2 regions of the Nitratireductor sp. StC3 genome follow, and region 2 is predicted to be linked to the other one. Evidence: riboswitches for the same ligand, from Rfam matches in the RefSeq annotation. Region 2 holds a riboswitch; the other holds the start of a gene.
The links. Region 2 has a riboswitch for cobalamin ahead of C7T96_RS17020 (CbtB domain-containing protein). Riboswitches for the same ligand answer to the same signal wherever they lie in the genome.
Positions count from the first base shown of each region.

Region 1: another riboswitch for cobalamin. It lies ahead of C7T96_RS19510 (TonB-dependent receptor); the one in region 2 lies ahead of C7T96_RS17020 (CbtB domain-containing protein).

Region 1 covers NZ_PYBP01000011.1:41,740-51,767, reverse strand. Annotated here, with positions in the region: gene C7T96_RS19520 (helix-turn-helix domain-containing protein) at 1-634, shown strand, start outside; gene C7T96_RS19515 (amidase family protein) at 686-2,080, shown strand; cobalamin riboswitch at 2,152-2,355, shown strand; gene C7T96_RS19510 (TonB-dependent receptor) at 2,549-4,489, shown strand; gene C7T96_RS19505 (ABC transporter substrate-binding protein) at 4,495-5,364, shown strand; gene C7T96_RS19500 (iron ABC transporter permease) at 5,357-6,358, shown strand; gene C7T96_RS19495 (ABC transporter ATP-binding protein) at 6,355-7,161, shown strand; gene C7T96_RS19490 (hypothetical protein) at 7,158-8,189, shown strand; gene C7T96_RS19485 (NADP-dependent malic enzyme) at 8,232-10,028, opposite strand, start outside.
Region 2 covers NZ_PYBP01000008.1:173,697-183,724, reverse strand. Annotated here, with positions in the region: gene cobG (precorrin-3B synthase) at 1-1,277, opposite strand, end outside; gene cobN (cobaltochelatase subunit CobN) at 1,274-4,624, opposite strand; gene cobW (cobalamin biosynthesis protein CobW) at 4,644-5,681, opposite strand; gene C7T96_RS17030 (DUF1636 domain-containing protein) at 5,678-6,046, opposite strand; cobalamin riboswitch at 6,171-6,372, opposite strand; gene C7T96_RS17025 (LysE family transporter) at 6,478-7,071, shown strand; cobalamin riboswitch at 7,168-7,360, shown strand; gene C7T96_RS17020 (CbtB domain-containing protein) at 7,396-7,575, shown strand; gene C7T96_RS17015 (CbtA family protein) at 7,589-8,305, shown strand; gene cobU (bifunctional adenosylcobinamide kinase/adenosylcobinamide-phosphate guanylyltransferase) at 8,298-8,813, shown strand; gene cobO (cob(I)yrinic acid a,c-diamide adenosyltransferase) at 8,814-9,428, shown strand; gene C7T96_RS17000 (cobyric acid synthase) at 9,463-10,028, shown strand, end outside.

The sequences.
Region 1 (10,028 bases), on a different contig from region 2:
GACCCACGCGGCGCTGACGCGTGCCTTCAAGGCGCATTTCGGCATCACGCCCGATGCCTTTCGCCGGGATGGGCTCGATCCGGCCCTGTGCGGCGCGCCGCCGCGGCCTTTCCTGAGACCTGTCGAGGCCCAATCGTTTGCCTTGGCCTGCGATCTGATGGAACTGCCGGGGCAATGGCTGTGCTGGCGGCGGGCGACCGGCATGATCGACGGGCGCTACTTCCCCGACCTGGCTTCGACACAAGCCGCGTTCGACGATCTGGCGCGCGTCTTGGGCAAGGACGAGGCGGCTTTCGCCGCCGGTTATGCCCAGGGTCCCGCCGCTTTCGAGGATCAGAGCGCCGTCGCCCATTTCGGTGCGCTTTTCGACACCGAGCGCGGCCTGGCCTGGGCGGAGGGGCGGACGCGGATAGAGGCCGGGCTCTACGCAATCTTTCCCCATCGCGGCCCGCTGAACACGCTGCACCTGACATGGCATCGCGCCGCGCGCGTCGGCCTGGGCCGGTTGAACCTGAGGCTGCGGCCCGGATGGATGGTGGAAACCTATCTGACGTCGCGGATCGAGGCGCCGGGCGCAGCGCTGAGTGCGCTTATCCACCTTCCGGTCCACAAAAGCACGATCGGGAAAGCCTAGGCCGGTCGGCGGGACTTATCCAACGGGGCGAACGCAGCGTTGGGGAAGACCATGACCATCGACATACCCGAAATCCTGACCCGTCCTTTGCGCGAGACCGTCGCCGGGCTCGCAAACGAAGCGACGCGCGAAGCCCTCTATGGCGCCTTGCGCGCCCGACGCGAAGACGTCGAACCGGTCGTCAACGCGTTCGAGGCCCGTCGCGAACAGTCGCCCCGCACGGCGAAAGGGCCGCTGAACGGCCTGCCCGTCACGGTCAAGGACCAGATCGCGGCCGGGGGGTGGCCGCGGACATTCGGGCTCGAGCGTCCCAGCCGGCGCGCGGACCGGGCGAGCGCGACGATCGTGGCCAGGCTGGTCGAGCTGGGCGCGGAGGTGACCGGCAAGACCGCGTTGCCGCCCAACGCGCTCGACTTCCAGACGTTCAACCGACGGCGCGGCCGCACCAACAACCCGCACGATCCCCGCTTCACCGCCGGCGGCAGCTCGGGCGGCGGCGCGGCGGCGGTGGCGAGCGGCATGAGCCTTCTCGATATCGGCGCCGATCTTGCCGGCTCGCTGCGCCTGCCGGCGGCATGGTGCGGCGTGACCTCGCTTACCCCGACGGAGGACGCCTGGCCTGCTGACGGCATGTTGCCCGGCGGGCAGCGCCTGCAACACTTCGCGCGGATAGGGCCGATCGCGCGGCGGGTCGACGATCTCGCCTTTCTCTGGGACTGTCTTGCCGGAGCCGAAGCCGGAAAAGAAACGTCGGGATCGTACCGGATCGGCCTGTGGACGCCGGATGGGCCCGCGCCGATGGAGGCAGCGGCCCGCGCGGTCTGGGACGGGTTTTCCACCCGGCTCGCCGCCACGGGCATCGCCGTCGAGACCGACCCGATGCGTCTCCTGTTTAAACCCGAGAGCTACAGGCTTTTCGGCGAGATCATGGGCTACGAGACCGGTGCGCTGATCCCAGCGCCGATTCGCTGGCTGCTACGGCGTGACCGGAGCCCGGCGCGGCGCTCGCCAGGTTTCCTCGCCCACGTTCATGCCGGATATCGCAGGGACGGTGCGCGCCATGCCGACAATCTGGCGCGCATGGCCGCAGCGCGGCGCGAGGCCGCCGCGCGTTTTGACGGCCTCGACGCGCTGGCTTTGCCGGTCACCGGCTTGTGCGCGTTCCGGCACCTCGCCCCGAGCTCGGACAGGGCCGGGGTGCGCGACTACGCACAGCGCTTCGACACCGCCGCCGGTCCGCTCTTCTATTTCGACGCGCTGACCCGTTTCACCGTCCCGGTTACCTTGCTGGGATGGCCGGTGGTCACCCTGCCGATCGGGCGCGATGCGAACGGAATTCCGCTCGGCGTCCAGGTTGTCGGCAAGCCGGGCAGGGAGCGGGTGCTGCTCGATCTCTGCGCCACGATCGAGACGCGCCTCCCGGCCTATTCGGGCACGGAACGATGAGCGAGAACTTTCCGATGGACCACGCCGGAGTTCTCCGCGTATGCGCTTGACAAGCTTTTGCTGATATCTCTAGGGTCGCGCTCGGATCTGGTTCCGCCCTCGGGTGGATGAAAAGGGAACACGGTGAGGTCGCATGCCGGCCAAATCCGTGGCTGCCCCCGCAACTGTAACCGTTGAGCCCGCTTCCATGATGCCACTGGCCGTTCGCGGCCGGGAAGGCGGAGCCGGGCGACGAGACGGAAGTCAGGAGACCTGCCAGGACCGGTCACCCATGCCAGGACACGGGGTGTGTTCAGGCGCGGCCGTCCGTTGCGGTGACATTCGATGAAGTGTTGCCGCAGCCGGGAACGGCCGAGGGGTGAGAACGTCTATGTCTGCCAATCTGCCCCTGACCGATCTCCGCCTGCGGTTTTGTCATGCCGCGCAACGCCCTGTCGGGTTGCGCGACCAGCCGCAAGAGGGGCAGCTATGCACAGAAAACATATCCTAGCGGGCGCGTTGGCGCTTGCCGGTGTGACGACCGCGCAGGCCGAGGACACGGGCGACGCCGATACCGAAATCACCAAGCTCGACCGGTTGTTGATCAGCGAGGGGCGCACGCCGGTGGAGGCTGAAAAGTCCGGCCGCGCGCACACGGTGATCCCGGGCGAGACCTTGCAGCAGAACCGGGTGCGCTATGTCGCCGACGCCCTGCGCATGGTGCCGGGCGTGGCCGTGTCGCGCACCGGCGCCTATGGCGGCCTGACGCAGCTGCGCATGCGCGGCGCGGAAGGCAACCACGTGCTGGTGATGATCGACGGCATCGAAATGAACGAGACCTCCTCGGGCGAGTTCGATTTCGGCAGCCTTCTGGTCGACGACATCGAGCGCATCGAGGTGCTGCGCGGCCCGCAAAGCGCGTTTTGGGGCTCCAACGCCACCGCCGGCGTGATCAACATCATCACCAAGCGCGGCGAGCGCAACGGATTTTCGACCTCGATCCGCTCCGAGGCCGGCACAGACGGCACCTGGCTCGGCGGCCTGTCGATGCGCGGCGGCGGCGAGAACTACGACGTGGCGCTGTCGGGCCTGTTGCGCAACACAGGCGGTTTCAACGTCTCCGACTACGGGACCGAACGCGACGGCGACCGCAACGCCACGATGAACGGTCGTTTCACGGTCGACCTGACGCCCGCGCTCAGCGTCGACGGCACGCTGCGTTACGTGGACCGCAAGAGCGACCTCGACGCGCAGGATTATGGCTGGGGCAGCCCGACCTACGGCCAGGTGCTCGACACGGACGACCAGGTCGCGAGCCGCGAACTGTTCGGCTCGCTCGGCGCGACCCATGTCGCCTTCGACGGCGCGCTGACCCAGCGGCTGCGCTTTACCGGCAGCGATACGTTCCGCGAAAACTTTGCCGGCGGGGCGCTGACTTCGTCCAATTCCGGTGCTCGCTATAACGGTCTTTACCAGGCGACGTGGGAATTCGACACGCCGAGCCTGCTGGAGGCCCGCCACCGTCTCACCGGCGGATATGAGTGGGAGCGGGAAACCTTCCTGCCGTCGCACCTGACGAACAAGCTTGCCCGCAACACCAATTCCTTCGTGGGCGAATATCGCGGCGAGTTCCTCGATCAGGTCTCCCTGAACGCCGCGCTGCGGCGCGACGACAACGACGCCTTCAGCGACGTCACCACCTACAGCCTCAGCGCTGCCTGGCGCATTCCCGGCACCGACACCCGCCTGCACGCCTCGCTGGGCACCGGGGTCACCAACCCGACCTTCTTCGAGCAGTTCGGGTATCTGCCGACCCAGTTCGTCGGCAATCCGGGCCTGTTGCCTGAAGAGAGTTTCGGCTGGGATGTCGGCGTCGAGCAGGGCTTTTTCGGCGGCATGCTGGTCGTCGACCTGACCTATTTCAACCAGGATCTCACCAACGAGATCGCCACCTCCTATGCCGGGCCTTTGCCGACGCCGGTCAATCTCGGCGGCCGCAGCGAGCGCCAGGGCGTCGAGGTCGCCGCGACGGTCGATCTGTTCAACGGGTTCACGGCCACGGCGACCTATACCTATACCGACGCCACCGAGCAGACGGTGGCCGGCGGGCCGCGCCTGGTGGAAGTGCGCCGGCCGAAGCATTCGGGATCGCTGAACACGGCCTATAATTTCTACGACAACCGTGCCCGCGTCTTCGGCGAAGTCGTCTTCAACGGCGAAATGCTCGATCTCGACTTCTCGACCTTTCCATCCTCCCGTGTGAGGCTGAAGCCCTATACGGTGGTCAATGTCGGCGGCAGCTTCCGCTTCAACGAGACAGTCGAGGGGTTCGCCCGCATCGAAAACCTGTTCGACGAGGAGTACGAGGACGTGCTCGGCTACAACACCCAGGGCCTGGTCGCCTTTTTCGGCCTCAAGGGCAGTTTCTGATCGCGATGACGCAACGACGCGTCCTTCGCCGATGGCTCGGGGCGGCGTGCGCCGCCGCCCTGGCGGTCTGCGCGCCGGCGCTGGCGCGCGCCGAAACCGCACCTGCCCGCGTCGTGTCGATGAATCTGTGCACCGACCAGCTCGCCATGCTGATCGCGGACAAGGACCAGCTCCATTCGGTCTCGTATCTGGCCGCCGATCCGGGCGCATCGGTGCTTGCCGCACGCGCTCGCGCCTATGTCGCCAATCACGGCTTGGCGGAGGAAATCTTCCTGATGCGGCCGGATCTGGTAATTGCCGGCACCTACACGACGCGCACAACGGTGGCGTTGCTGCGCCGGCTCGGCTTCCGCGTCGAGGAGTTCGCGCCGGAAACCGGTTTCGACGACGTCCGGCAAAACATTGCCCGCATGGGCGCGATCCTCAACCGGCAGGAGCGGGCGGCCATGCTGCTTGCCGATCTTAACGCCGGGCTTGTCGCGCTGGCCGCATCGCCGGCTCAGGGCTCGGTGGCCGTCTATTCCTCCAACAGCTATACGGTCGGGCCGGGCTCGCTCGCCGACGCCGTCATCGCCGAAACCGGGCTCGACAACATCGCCGCTTCGCTGGGCATCTTCGGAGCCGGTCGGCTGCCGCTGGAAAGCCTGATCGCCGCCGATCCCGACCTGGTCGTGACCGGCGCACGGCGCTTCGACAGTCCCGCGCTCGCCCAGGAAAATTTTCGTCATCCGGCCTTCCGCGCCTTTGCGCACCAGGTCGCGGAGGTCGAAATCCCGGACAAATACTGGCTGTGCGGCGCCCCTTTCACGCTGATTGCCGCTCGCATCCTCAAACAGGCCATGGACGACCGGCAGCGGGCGGCCCGGAATGAGTGAGGTGGCACGCTACCGCCTGTTGCTGGCACTGCTCGGCGGCGCGACAACGGTGTTGTTCGTCCTGTCGCTGACGGTCGGGCCCGCGGCGATCGGTTTTGCCGATTCGCTTGCCGCGCTCGTCTCCGGCGATGGCGGCGCGATCGTTCTGATCATGCGCGAAATACGCCTGCCGCGCGCGCTGCTTGGCCTGATGATCGGCGCCACGCTCGGCCTTTCGGGCGCCGCGCTGCAGGGTTATCTGCGCAATCCGCTGGCAGAGCCGGGGTTGATCGGGGTCAGCGCCTCGGCCTCGCTCGGCGCCGTGCTGGCGATCTATACCGGCCTGTCGGCCGCCTTTCCGCTCGCCCTGCCGCTGTCGGCGCTGGCGGCCGCGGTTGTCGGTGTGCTCGTCGTCCAGGCATTGGCCGGCATGCATGGCGGCACGCTGACCGTCATTCTGGCCGGCGTCGCGGTGTCGAGCTTCGCCGGGGCGATGACCTCGCTGGCGCTCAACCTGTCGCCCAACCCGTTCGCCGCGCTCGAAATCCTGTTCTGGATGCTGGGCTCGCTCACCGACCGCTCCATGGACCATGTCTGGCTGGCCGGCCCGTTCATCCTCCTCGGCTGGGCGATGCTGGCCATGCTCGCCCGCCCGCTCGATACGCTGACGCTGGGCGGCGACGCCGCCACGAGCCTCGGCGTCGACATGCGCCGGGTGCGGTTCCTCGCCGTTTTCGGCACCGCGGCCTGCGTCGGCGCGGCGACGGCGGTGGCCGGCGCGATCGGCTTTGTCGGCCTGGTCGTGCCGCATCTGCTCAGGCCCTTGGTCGGCGCGCGCCCGTCAAGGCTTTTGCCGGCATCGGCACTCGGCGGCGCCTGCGTCTTGCTGGCGGCCGACATCCTGGTGCGGCTGATCGCGCCCGGCCGCGACCTGAAGCTCGGCGTTCTGACGGCGATCGTCGGCGCGCCGTTCTTCCTCTGGCTGATCTGGCGCAGCCGCGGGAGGCTGACATGAGCCTGCTTGCCCTGTCCGGGATCGGTGTCGCGCTTGGCGGCCGCGAGGTTCTCGACGACGTGTCGCTGCGCGTCGGCGAAGGCGAATTCGTCGGACTGATCGGGCCGAACGGTGCCGGCAAGTCGACCCTGCTGCGCGCGGCGCTGGGATTGGTCGCGGCACGCGGCACGGCGGAGATCGGCGGCATGCCGGCGGCGCGGCTGTCGGCGCGGGAGCGCGCCCTGCGCATCGCCTACCTGCCGCAGGAGCGCGAGATCGCCTGGCCGGTCTCGGTCGAGATGCTGGTCGGGCTCGGCCGCGCCCCGCATCGCGGCCCGTTGACCGCTCCGGGGGTGCAGGATCGCGCGGCGGTCGACGCCGCGCTCGCGCGCATGGAGATCGCCGCCTTCCGCCACCGCCAGGCGACGGCGCTGTCGGGCGGCGAAAAGGCCAGGGTGCTGATCGCCCGCGCGCTGGCGCAGGAGGCGCCGCTGCTGCTTGCCGACGAGCCGACCGCCGGCCTCGATCCCGAGCACCAGATCGGCCTGATGCGCCTCTTCGCGGATCTCGCCCGCGAGGGTCGCGGCGTCGTCGCCTCCTTGCACGATCTCGGGCTTGCGGCGCGCTGGTGCACGCGGCTGGTGCTGCTCGACCGTGGCCGCATCGTCGCCGACGGTCCGCCCCGGCAGGTGCTGAGCCCGAAACGCCTGCGGGACATCTATGCCGTCGAAGCCTTTTTCGGCGAGGCGGCCGGCGGTCTCGTCGTGCAGCCGCTGGATCTGACGACACAGAACGCCAAGGACGAAAGGACGGTGCTCCGGTGAACGATCTTGAAAATCTGTTGCGACGCGCCCTGGCCGACTGGCAGTGCGGCTGGAGCATGGGCACTTTCGGCGCCATCGCCGAATTTCATCACGACGACGGCGAGACGACGGTCGTGGACGATCCCGCCACCCTGACGCGCGCCACCGCCCGCGGCGGCATCGCGCTCGACCGTGCCGCGCTGGCGGCGGTCGTTCCCGTCGCCTACGAGACGCTGAGCCCGAAACGGCATCGCTGGAGCCATGCGCTGGCGCTGTGCCTGCCGCAGACCGCGGCCCGCCGCGCCTGCCGCGCGACGCTCAGCGAACTCGGCCCCGACGACGGCGCCATTCGCGAGGCGGATCGCGGCGCGATCCTGTTCGACATGGGGCTGTCGCTGCCGCAATCGGATTTCTGCATCCGGACCCGAGACGCCGCGCTGCTTGCCGTTTTGCGGTCGTCGCTCGGTCGCTCGCTGCTGGAGCCGGGCAATCCGGCAATGGCGGCGATCCTTTCGGCCCATCCGCATCGCGTCGCCGTCACCGGGATCGGCCGGGTCGAGGTCTACCAGAAGATCGGCGGTCCCGACACGGGCGGCGTGTCGCCGCCGGGGCCGCATACCCACGTTCTGCCCAAGCTTCTCAAGTCGGGCCGCACCCATTCCGCCAACACGCCGATTCCCGACGGGCTGATGCCGCTCGCAGCGCTGCATCCGGGTCATCCGGTGATCGGCCCGTTGGGTGAGGACCGGGCCTTCGACGCCACGCTGGATGCCGGTTTCCAGGCCCTTTTGACGAAGTATGGCCTTCCCGAGGCGGTCGCGGAGAAGAACCGGTTGCTAACCGCCCTGTCGCGCGGCGAAGCGCCCGACGAGTTCACGCCGTCCGAAACCCGCCTCGCGCGCTCGGCCCTGCGGCTCGCCCTGCGCCAGGAGATGCACCGCTGCGGCCATCGCGGCGAGGACGCCCGCCTGCGATTGCTGACGCAATGGCAGGCGCGCTTCGAGCCGGCCGCCGACGACGAGGCCGAGGACGACAGGCCGGGACACTGATGGCGGCCTTGCCCGGCCCTTTTTAAGGGCCGGGCGGAACGGTCATGCCCCGGCATTGTAGGCCGCGATCGCGGCCATGTTGACGATGTCGCTGTCCTTGGCGTTGAGCGAGACGATCTGCACCGGCTTGTTCAGCCCGACCAGCAACGGGCCGATCACCATCGAGCCCCCCAGTTCCTGCAGCATCTTGGTGGCGATCGAGGCCGAGTGGAAGGCCGGCATGACCAGCACATTGGCCGGCCCCGACAGCCGGCAGAACGGATATTGCGCCATCAGCTTCGGGTTGAGCGCGACGTCGGCGGCCATCTCGCCGTCATACTCGAAATCGACCCGGCGCTTGTCGAGGATCTTGACGGCCTCCTGCACGCGCTCTGAGCGCTCGCCCGGCGGGTGTCCGAAGGTCGAATAGGCGAGCATGGCCACGCGCGGCTCGTAGCCCATGCGCCGCGAAAAGCCGGCCACCTCCTCGGCGATGTCGGCGATCTGCTCCGAATTGGGCATGTCGTGCACGGCGGTGTCGGCGACGATGACGGTGCGTCCGCGGCACAGCGCGATCGACACGCCGATCACCCGATGGCCGGGTTTGGCGTCGATCACCCGGCGCACGTCGTCGAGCACGGTGGAATAGTTGCGGGTCACGCCGGTCACCATCGCGTCTGCATCGCCGAGCGCGACCATGGCGCCGGCGAAATGGTTGCGGTCGTTGTTGATCAGCCGCTGACAGTCGCGAAACAGGAAGCCTTTGCGCTGCAGGCGTTCGTACAGATAGTCGGCATAAATGCCGTTGCGGCGCGACAGGCGCGCATTGATGATCTCGATCCCGGGCTTGTTGAGATCGACGCCGGCCTGTTTGGCGGTTTCCCGGATCTGCTCGTCGCGGCCGAGCAGGATCGCGGTGCCCAGGCGCTGGTTGGCATAGGAGACGGCGGCGCGCATGACCTGTTCCTCCTCGCCCTCGGCGAACACCACGCGCTTGGGCTGGCGGCGCACGCGCTCGTAGATGCGCTGCAAGGTGGAGGCGATCGGATCGCGCCGGGCCGACAGTTCCCGCGCATAGTTGGAAAGGTCGAGGATCGGCCGGCGGGCCACGCCCGAATCCATCGCCGCCTTGGCCACGGCGACCGGCACCGCCGAGATCAATCGCGGGTCGAAGGGCACCGGGATGATGTAGTTGGCGCCGAATTTCGGTCGGTTGCCCTGATAGGCGGCGGCCACGTCGTCGGGCACGTCCTGGCGCGCGAGCGCGGCCAGCGCCTCGGCGGCGGCAAGTTTCATGTCGTCATTGATGGTCGTCGCGCGCACGTCGAGCGCTCCGCGAAAAATATAGGGAAAGCCGAGCACGTTGTTGACCTGGTTCGGATAGTCCGAACGGCCGGTCGCCATGATGGCGTCGGTGCGGATTTCGGCCACTTCCTCCGGCGTGATCTCGGGATCGGGATTGGCCATCGCGAAAATGATGGGGTTCTTGGCCATCGACTGGACCATGGCAGGCGTCAGCGCGCCCTTGGCCGAGAGGCCGAAAAAGATGTCGGCCCCGTCGAGCGCCTCGGCCAGGGTCCTGTGCTTGGTGTTGACGGCATGGGCGGACTTCCACTGGTTCATGCCCTCCTTACGCCCCTGGTAGACGACGCCCTTGGTGTCGCACAGGATGACGTTTTCGGGCGGAAAGCCCATCGCCTTGATCAATTCGATACAGGCGATGCCGGCCGAGCCGGCGCCGTTGCACACCAGCCGGGTCGTCTTGATGTCGCGCCCGGTGATCTCCAGCGCGTTGATCAGCCCCGCCGCGGCGATGATCGCGGTGCCGTGCTGGTCGTCGTGGAAGACGGGGATGTCCAT
Region 2 (10,028 bases):
GCGGCGGCGGATTCGTTCGTCTTCCTGTGGCGCGCGAAGGCCGCCGTCAAGCGTGCGAATGCGTCGGCTTCTTCTCCGGCCGCGACCTTGCCGCGCATTTCGTATGCGCCGGCCCTGTCGGCGGTCAGCATGCGGGCCGCGTCGCCACCGAGAAGCGTCCAGCCCGGTCGTGCCGGCTGCGCGCAGCGTTTGGCGCAACCCGAAAGATGCAGCCGCAGCGAGCCGTCCAGCAGGCCGGCCGCCGCCTCGCTGATTGCGGCTGCGGTCTCACGGGTCCGGTAACGGCCGGCGGCACAGGCCGGCCGGCCGGCACAGGCGACGATCGACAGGCGCGGGTCGCTGGGCTCGACGACGAAGCCGAGTTTTTCCGCAGCCTGCCGCACGGTCGAAATCTTGGCGTCGGCCGGCGCCGGCAACATCAGGCCGCGCCCCGGTGCGAAGCGGATTTCGGCAATGCCGGCGCGTTCGGCCGTTGCCGCGAGGCCGGCGAGGGCGTCCGCATGGGCCTGGCCGAAGGCCAGCGCGACGCCCAGGGCGACGCGATCGTCCTTCAGCGCAAACCGGCCGACCGGCAGGGAGGCGGCGGGCGTCCTGGCATCGGTCTCGGCTGCTTCAGCGATGGCGAGGCCGCGCAGCGTGCCTGCAAGCTCGTCGGGCGCGAGATCGCGCCCGCGCGCAGCACCTCCCTTGGCGGCGATCGCCTCAAGCAGCGTCACGATCGCGGCGTGGGCGGCCTCGTCCGTCACAATGCCGAGCACCCGCGCGCGTGCCGCCGTGCCGCCGACCGCAAGCCGCCAGGAGTTCGCATCCAGCGCCGTCAGGCGCAGATCGGCGATCAGGTCGCCGAGCGTCAGGACCCCGCCGCCATCGACGATCACCGAAATTTTCGGGGCCAGTTTCGGCGCCAGGCCGGCGGCGGCGATACCGGCGCGGATCTTTTCTGCCAGCGGGCGCGGATCGGCGGCTTCGCTCGGATCGAGACCGGCGAGCGGCCCGGTTTCGACCGGCACGCCGTCGCGTACGGCGATGCCGAGCCGGTCGACGGCGGCGGCGAAATCGCCAGCCGAACTGGTGGTCAATCCTCGGATCTGCAGGCTGCCGCGCGCCGTCACCTCCATCATCGCGTTGCCGAAGCGCGCCGCTGCCTCGGCAAGGCCGGCAAGCTGGACCGGGCTCACCCCGCCCTGCAAGGGCTGCAGCCGGATAAGCAGCCCGTCGCCGGTTTCCATCGGTACGGCCAGGGACGGGCAGGCGCCGCGCCGCGGGGACGCGTTCATGCCGCCTGCTCCCCGGCGCGTGCTTCCGCGATCAGAGCGGCGAGATCGTCGTCGATGGCGTTGCGGCGCGGATGCCACAGGCCGCGCCGGCGCGCGTCGGCGAAGCGCTGGGCGATCGCGCGCGCGGCGGCCGGGTTTTCCCTGAGCAGGAACGCGCGCACCTGTTCGTCGCCGAGATAGGCCTCGTGCACGGCCTCGATCAGGCTGCCCGGTATCGCCGCCGTGGTCTCGGCAAAACCGACCAGACGATCGACCGTCTCGGCGAATTCGGCCGCTCCGCGCGGGCCATGGCGCATCTGGCCGGCAATGAAGCGCGGATTGACCGCGCGTGCGCGCACCACGCGCGTCACCGCCTCCGCCACCGAACGGGCGCGCGGCCTAGCCGGATCGGTGGTGTCGAGCGCGATCAGGTCGGCCTTGTTGCCGAGCGCGGCCGCGGCGGCGGCGAAACCGCCGATGAAGGCGACGTCGGCCGAGCCCTCGAGAATGTCGCGCCCCGGATCGTCGCCGGTATGGATCAGCAGTGCGGCGTCGGCCACGCGTTCGGCGAAGGCGCCGGGCACCGCCACCGCCTCGCCGTCGGCGCCGCCGAACGCGTGCGAGGTCGCCTCCAGAAACGCCTTGCCGATCTCGGCACGCTCGGCCCATGCGCCGCCGGCAAGCAGGCCTTCGATGCCCGCGCCATAGGCGCCGGGCGAGGAGCCGAAAATCCGCTGCGGCCGTGCGCCGCCATTGCGGCTAGCCTCGGCGAGCGGATTGTCGCCGGCCGCCTCCTCGCGCGCGGCCACCGCGACGACGGCGGCGTCGAGCAGCGCGATCTGGGTCGCGAACATGTCGCGGAACAGGCCGGAAATACGGAAGGTGACGTCGACGCGTGGCCGCCCCAGGCGCGCCGGCGGCAAGACCTCGATGCCGGTCACGCGGCCCGTGGCGGCGTCCCACTGCGGCCGGCAACCCATCAGCGCCAGCCCCTGCGCGATCTCCTCGCCGCCGGTGCGCAGGCTGGCGCTGCCCCACAGATCGATCACCAGCGAGCGCGGCCAGTCGCCGTGATCCTGCAAGTAGCGCCGCAGCACTTCCTCGCTGGCCAGCCGCCCGAGTTCAAAGGCGGTCGGCGTCGGCATGGTGCGCGGATCGGCGGTGTAGAGATTGCGGCCGGTCGGCAGCACGTCGGTGCGGCCCCGCGCCGGCGCGCCGGCAGGGCCGGCCGCGACATGGAGCCCGTCGAGGGCTGCGATCAGCGCGTCGCGTTCGGCGCCGGCGCTGCTTTGCCGGATCGGTTCGTCGTCGAGTGCGGCCGCGCGGCCATAGATGTGCAGCCCGTCCTTGACGGCGAAATCCTTCAGGTCGCACAGCCAGGCGTCGATCTTCATCAGCGCGGCGTCGGGATCGTCGCCCTCCGCAACGCCGGCTTCCGGGGCAAGACCGTTGCGTGCCGCCATCTCCACGATCAGCCCGGCCAGACGGTCGCGCCGGCGCCGGTCGAGCCCGTCGGCCTGGGCGTATTCGTCGACGAGGCGCTCCAGTTCCTGCTGCTCGGGCGACAGGCCGGCACCGGTTAAAGGCGGTGGCAGGTGGCCGATGGTGACGGCCGCGATGCGGCGCTTGGCCTGGGCTGCCTCGCCCGGATTGGAGACGATGAAGGGATAGATCACCGGCAGGCCGCCGGTCACGATTTCGGGAAAGCAGGCGTTTGACAGCGCCACTGTCTTGCCCGGCAGCCATTCGAGCGTGCCGTGCGCGCCGACGTGGACAAGCGCGTGGCACCCGTGCCGCTCCCGCAGCCACAGCCCGAAGGCGAGCAGGTCGTGGCGCGGCGGCAGGGCCGGGTCGTGATAGTCGGCGCGGCGGTCCTCGGCGCGTCCGCGATCGGGGGCGAGCGCCACCGTGACATTGCCGAACGTCGCGGCGCGAAAGCCGAAATCCTCCGATCCGTCGGCGGGCGAGGGCCCCCACGCCGCCTCCACGGCCACACGCGCGGCCTCGGGCAGGGTTTCGAAATGGCGCGCATAGGTCTTGGCCGACACGGCCTTTTCGCCACGTTCGATCAGCCGCAGCAGCTCGCGCGACGTTTCCGGAATGTTCTTAACGTCATAGCCGGCCGCCTTAAGGTCGGCGAGCATGGCCAGGACACTGCCCGGCACGTCGAGCCCGACGGCGTAGCCGGTGCGCCCGGCCGCGCCCGGATAATCGGGGATCAGGATGGCGATGCGGCGTTTTGCGCGCGGCGTCGCCTGAAGCGCCAGAAAGGCGGCGATCCGGTCGGCGAGACCGTCCACACGGTCGGGCTCGGGCCGGTTGACCTGGCCGCGATAGGCGAGCGCGTCGCCGCTATCGACAGCGTCCTTGAAGGAGATCGCCCCGGCGAGGATGCGCCCGTCGAGTTCGGGCAGGACGACATGTATGGCAAGGTCGGCAGGCGCCAGACCGCGCGCGCCGCTCTGCCAGGCTTCGCGCCGCGTCGTGGCGATCACCGCCTGGAACACCGGCACGCCGAGCGCGTCGAACAGCGTTTCGGCGCCGGGTTCCGCACCGCTGGCAAAGGCCGTCGTGGTGACGATGGCGCGCGCCGCCTGCTGCCGCGCCGTATCGGTCAGGAAGGCGCGGACCGCCGGATCCTTCAGGCTGGAGACGAACAGCGGCAGGGCAAACATCCCGCGCGCGGCCATCGCCTCGAAAAGCCGGTCGATCGGCGCGACGTCCTCGGCAAGCAGCATCGAACGGTAAAACAGCAGCGGCACTGTCGCCGCGCCGTCCGGCCGCGCGGCCAGCGCGGTCGCGGCGTCGACCGCGCCGAGGCCGGGACAATAAAACCCGGCCTTGGGCAGCGGTGTCGCCGGTTCGACCTCGATGTCGTGACCGGCGTGCATCGCCATCCGGCGCAGCAGCGCGCGCATGTTCGCCGTCCCGCCCTCGCGGAAATAGGCGAGCAGGCCGGCCTGCTCCTCGGCAGCGATCGTCGACAACGCGGCGAGCCGCTCGTCGGTCTCGCGGCACTCGCCCGGCAACAGTGCCAGCGCGATGCCCCTTTTACGCGCGATCTCGGCCAACCGGTCGCAGCCGTAGCGCCACCAGTCATAGCCGCCCAGAAGCCGCACCAGGATCACTTTCGCCCGGGCGGCGACGCTGTCGAGCCACAGATCGACCGACATCGGGTGGCGCAACTCGCGCAGGCTGGCGAGCCTCAGCGACGGCACCGCCTCGCCTTCGGCCCGCCAGGCGGCGGCCAGCGCCGAAAGATCGCTGTCGGTGAACGACAACGCCACCATGTCGGCCGGCGCCTGGCGCAAGTCGACCGGCTCGATCAGATCGTCGAGCGTCGCGGAACTGGTGGCGAGGATGTGCATCGCGCTGCGGTTCGTCCTCCTATGCCGCCAGGGTCTTTTCGATCGCCTCGCGATCCAGGCCCTTGAGCCCGATCACCACCAGGCGCGTGCCCTTGGCTTCGTCCGGGCCCCAGGCGCGGTCGTAATAATGCGACACGCGCGGTCCCACCGCTTGCACCAGCAGGCGCATCGGCTTGCCCTCGACATGTGCAAAACCCTTGAGCCTCAGCACGCCGGCATTTTCCGCCGCCGTCGTCACCCGGCGCGCCAGCGCGTCGGGATCGGAAATCGCGGGCAGCTCGATCACATGCGTGTCGAAATCGTCGTGCTCGTGGTCGAGCATGCCGTCATGATGCGTGCGCCGGTTTTCGATATCGTCCTCGACCGCCAGCCCCAGCCCGAGCAGCACGGAGGCATCGACCTTGCCGTTGGCGGCCGGCACGATTTTAACCGCGCGCGCAAGGTGGCGCTCCACCGCCGCGCGGGCGCGGCCGGCCTGATTTTCGTCAAGCAGGTCGTTTTTTGACAAAATCACCAGGTCGGCGCAGGCAACCTGATCCTCGAACACTTCCTCGACCGGATCGTCGTGGTCGAGCGTTTCGTCGGCCGCGCGCTGGGCGGCGAGCGCATCCATGTCCGCGGCGACCCGGCCGTCGGCGAGCGCCGGCCCGTCGACCACCGCCACCACGCCGTCGACGGTCACCCGCCCCTTGATCGCCGGCCACTGGAACGCCTGCACCAGCGGTTTGGGCAAGGCCAGGCCGGAGGTCTCGATCAGGATGTGGTCGACTTTCGGCTCGCGCGCCAGGATCTGATCGAGCGCCGGCACGAAATCGTCGGCGACCGTGCAGCAGATGCAGCCATTGGCCAGTTCGAGCACGTTTTCTTGCGGGCAGTTCTCGATGCCGCAGCCTTTCAGGATTTCGCCGTCGATGCCGACATCGCCGAACTCGTTGACGATGATGGCGATACGCCGGCCATTGGCGTTCTCGATCAGGTTGCGGATCAGCGTCGTCTTGCCGGCCCCGAGGAAACCGGTGACGACGGTGCAGGGGACGCGGTCGGCGGAAGCAGTCATGATGAAACCTTTTGGGTTGCGGCAGGGGCGATGGCGGTTGCGGGCGGCAATCTGGAGACGACCCCGCGCTTGAGACATTCGGGCCGTCCGCGCCAGGGCATGAGCCCGTTCTCGGAGGTCTGGAAGAGCTTGGCTCCGGCCACCAGGTCGGCCCCGTTTTCGACCGCGAGGTCGCCGAACACGTAGCTCCAGGCCCCCTCGCGCAACAGCGCCGCGCTCAGCCGGCGCTTGCAATTGCCCAGGCATTCGATCTCCACGATCCGGATGCTGGTATCGTCGCTGGCCGCGCGTGCGGCCTCGGCGAGAAAATGTCCCGGACGCGGCCGGTCGTCGGCGCCGTCCGCGCCGCGGCATGAACTGCACACAAGGATTGTCGCTGTGGCGGGCGTCGGCGCGTCTGCCGTTGCGGCCGGGTCCGTGGCGGACGAATCAGTCCTGTCGTCGAAAGTCAATCGTCGAACTCCTTGCCCGGGTCACCCGCCGGACGGTTAGGATTGCTGTTGCGACGGCAGGTCTCCTGGCTTGCGGGTCGCCGCACCGCGCCGCCTTCCCGGACAAATCCAGTGGCAATCGACGCGAAGCTCGCCGCTCACAGTTGCGGGGACAGCCGCGGAGTTGAAGCCGGTCGCTTCGCACCGCGTTCCCTCTTAGCCCTTCCGCGTGGAAGGGAACCGTCAGGCCGGCATTTAGGCCGCGAGCGCCGGGACTGTCAATCCAAGCTGCGCCAGGCGGCTTGCCGCCGCGTCTCGACTGTAGGAACCTGTCATTTCCGGCTGGATCGCAACGGACGCACACCATGGAAGACCTGATCGGGTTCCTCGTCGCCGGCTTCGTGCTGACCGGCAGTCCGGGTCCCAACACGCTGAGCCTCGCCGCGACAGGCGCCGCGTTCGGTGCCCGGCGCGGCCTCGGCTACATGACGGGACTTCTCCTCGGTATGGTGCTGGTCATGGGGCTGACGGCGAGCGGGGTGATCGCAATCGTCCTGGCCGTGCCCGCGCTCGGGCCCGTGGTGACGGCCGCTGCGGCGGCCTATTTCCTCTATCTCGCCTGGCGTATCGCCAACGCGCCGCCGCTGTCGGAGGCGCGGCAGACAAAACCGGCGCCTTCCGCCGGCGACGGGATCGTGCTTTCCCTGCTCAACCCGAAGGCCTACGCGGCGATGGCGGCGATGTTTACCGGCTTCGTATTGTTTGCCGGTTCCTCCACCGTCGACGCGTTCATCAAGGCCGGATTGCTGCTTGTCATCCTCACCCTGGTCAATACGGTCTGGCTCGCCGGCGGTGCCCTTCTGACCCGAGTTCTGCGCGAGCCGCGGCTCAACCGCATTGTCAACGTCGCCTTCGCCGCGCTGCTGATCCTGTCGGTGGTGCTCGCGCTCAGCATCTGAGCGCGAGCACCACCGACGGCCGGTCCCGGGCCGTGATGTCGGCATCGGGACAGCGGAGCGGGTGAATTGAGGTTTGCGCCCGTTTCGATTTGCGTTATGTTTCCGATCGTCGATGGTTCCCGAGGGAAGAAGGGAATGCGGTGCGGGCCTCGTGCCCAAATCCGCGGCTGCCCCCGCAACTGTAGGCGGCAAGCTCCACCCCACAGGCCACTGAAGCGCTGCTTCGGGAAGGCGGGCAGGGAGCGTCGAGCCGCAAGCCAGGAAACCTGCCGTCGTCGCGAACGCAATGCCAAGGCCCTCGGGTGGAGGGCGAAAGGACAGGACATGAATTCGAACACCACGACCTTGGGCGCACCCGTCTCGACCCGATCCCGGGCCATGCCGTTAGCGATGGCCGCGCTACTCGGGCTTTTTGTCGTCGCGGTTTCGGGCTTCGCCCCGATGGAGGCGGTCCACAATGCCGCCCACGACTATCGCCACTCCATGGCATTTCCCTGCCACTAACGGATTGTTCGACATGTCTGATCTTCGCAACGTCGTGTTCGTCGCGGCGCTCGCCGGACTTTTGGCCGGGCTCGTGCTGACGGCCATGCAGATCTACGCGACCGTGCCGCTGATCCTCCAGGCCGAGACCTTCGAGGGCGCTGGCGGCGACCATCATGGCGAGGCCGCCGTCTCCGAGGCGGAGGATGGCGTGGAAGCCTGGGCGCCGGCCGACGGAATGGAACGAAACCTCTATACGGCACTCGCCGCCATCGTTACCGGTGTCGGATTCGGGCTTTTGCTGGTCGCGGCGTCGGAACTCGCCGGTGGCATCGCCGGCTGGCGTCAGGGTCTCGTCTGGGGTTTTGCCGGTTTCGCCGTTTTCACCCTGGCGCCCGGCCTTGGCCTGCCGCCCGAATTGCCGGCCATGCCGGCTGCCGATCTTGTTGCCCGGCAGATATGGTGGATCGCCACCGTGGCCGCGACCGCGGCCGGCCTGGCGCTGATCGCGTTTCGCGCCTCGGCCGTGTGGGCGGTGGTCGGGGTGGCGCTGATCGTCGCGCCGCATCTGATCGGCGCGCCACAGCCGGTCAGCCACGAATCGCCGGTTCCGGCCGATCTGCATCACCGCTTCGTCGTTGTCGTCACCGTCACCAACCTCGTCTTCTGGCTGGTGCTGGGCGCGGCCGTCGGTGCGCTGCGGCCGCGCTTTTTCGGCCAGGCCGACAATTCGCGGACAAGCTTTGCCTGACAAAGGACGGCTGATCCTGGTGCTTGGTGGTGCGCGCTCGGGCAAGAGCGCGCACGCCGAAACGCTGATCGAGGCGCAGCCGGCGCCTTGGACCTATCTGGCGACCGCGCAGGCCTTCGATGCCGAAATGAGTGAGCGCATCGCCACACATCGGGCCCGGCGCGACCGGCGTTGGTCGACGCACGATGCGCCGCTCGATCTTGTCGGGGCTTTGGCCACGCCGGAGGCCGAAGGGCCGGTTCTGGTCGACTGCCTGACCTTGTGGTTGTCGAACCAGATGCTGGCCGGCCGGGACGTGGAGACCGAGACCGCCGGTCTGGTCGCCGCGCTTGCCGCCCCGCGCGGGTTTTGGGTCGCGGTCGCCAACGAGGTCGGCCTCGGCATCGTGCCGGACAACGCGCTCGCCCGCCGTTTTCGCGACGCGGCCGGGCGCCTCAACCAGGCGGTCGCGGCCGTGGCCGACGAGGTCGTTTTCATGGTCGCCGGACTGCCGATGCGGGTGAAATAGATGAAACAAGTCAGCGAAACCGAGGCCGCGCGCCATCGCGCAAAGATGGAGAAGCGCAAGGCCGTTCAGGACGCCGAAGTGGCGTCGAAAAAGATCGAAAAGGGCCTGCTGATCGTCAATACCGGCCCGGGCAAGGGCAAGTCGACGGCGGCCTTCGGGCTCGCGCTGCGCATGCTCGGCCACGGCCGCAAGGTCGGCGTCGTCCAGTTCGTCAAGGGCGCATGGCACACCGGCGAGAAGGACGCGCTTTTGACCTTCGGCGACAAGGTGGAATGGTATGCGATGGGCGAGGGCTTCACCTGGGAGACCCAGGACCTGAAGCGCGACGTGGCCGCTGCCGAGGCCGCCTGGACCAAAGCCGAGGCATTGATGGCCGATCCCGAAATCGGCCTCGTCATTCTCGACGAGCTCAACATTGCCCTGCGCTACGACTATCTCGACGTGGAAAAGATTGTCGAGGCGCTCAAGGCCCGGCGCGACGATCTGCATGTCGTCGTCACCGGTCGCAACGCCAAGCCCGCCTTGGCGGAGGCCGCGGACCTCGTCACCGAGATGGGGCAGGTCAAGCATCATTTCGCCGCCGGCGTGAAGGCGCAAAAGGGTATCGAGTTCTAGCAATGTCTGTTTGTCGGGCCCGCGAGACGCCGCCATGACGGCCCGTGCGCTGATGTTCCAGGGCACCGGCTCCGATGTCGGCAAGACGCTGGTCGTGGCCGGCCTGGCGCGCGCCCTGACCAAGCGCGGCCTGCGCGTACGTCCGTTCAAGCCGCAGAACATGTCGAACAACGCCGCCGTCACCGCCGACGGCGGCGAGATCGGCCGCGCCCAGGCCTTGCAGGCCCGCGCTGCCGGCGTGACGCCCAGTGTACACATGAACCCGGTTCTGTTGAAGCCGCAGGGCGAGACGGGCGCGCAGATCGTCGTCCAGGGGCGGGTCCGGGGCACCGCGCGCGCGGCCGACTATCAGGGCGTCAAGCCCAGTCTGCTGCCGGCCGTGCTCGACAGTTTCGCGCGTCTGAAGGAAGAGGCCGATATCGTGCTGGTCGAAGGCGCCGGCAGTGCCTCCGAAACCAATCTGCGTGCCAACGACATCGCCAATTTCGGCTTCGCGCGCGCCGCCGACGTGCCGGTGGTGGTGATCGGCGATATCGACCGGGGCGGCGTCATCGCCAGTCTGGTCGGCACCAAAGCGGTGATCGATCCGGCCGACGCCGC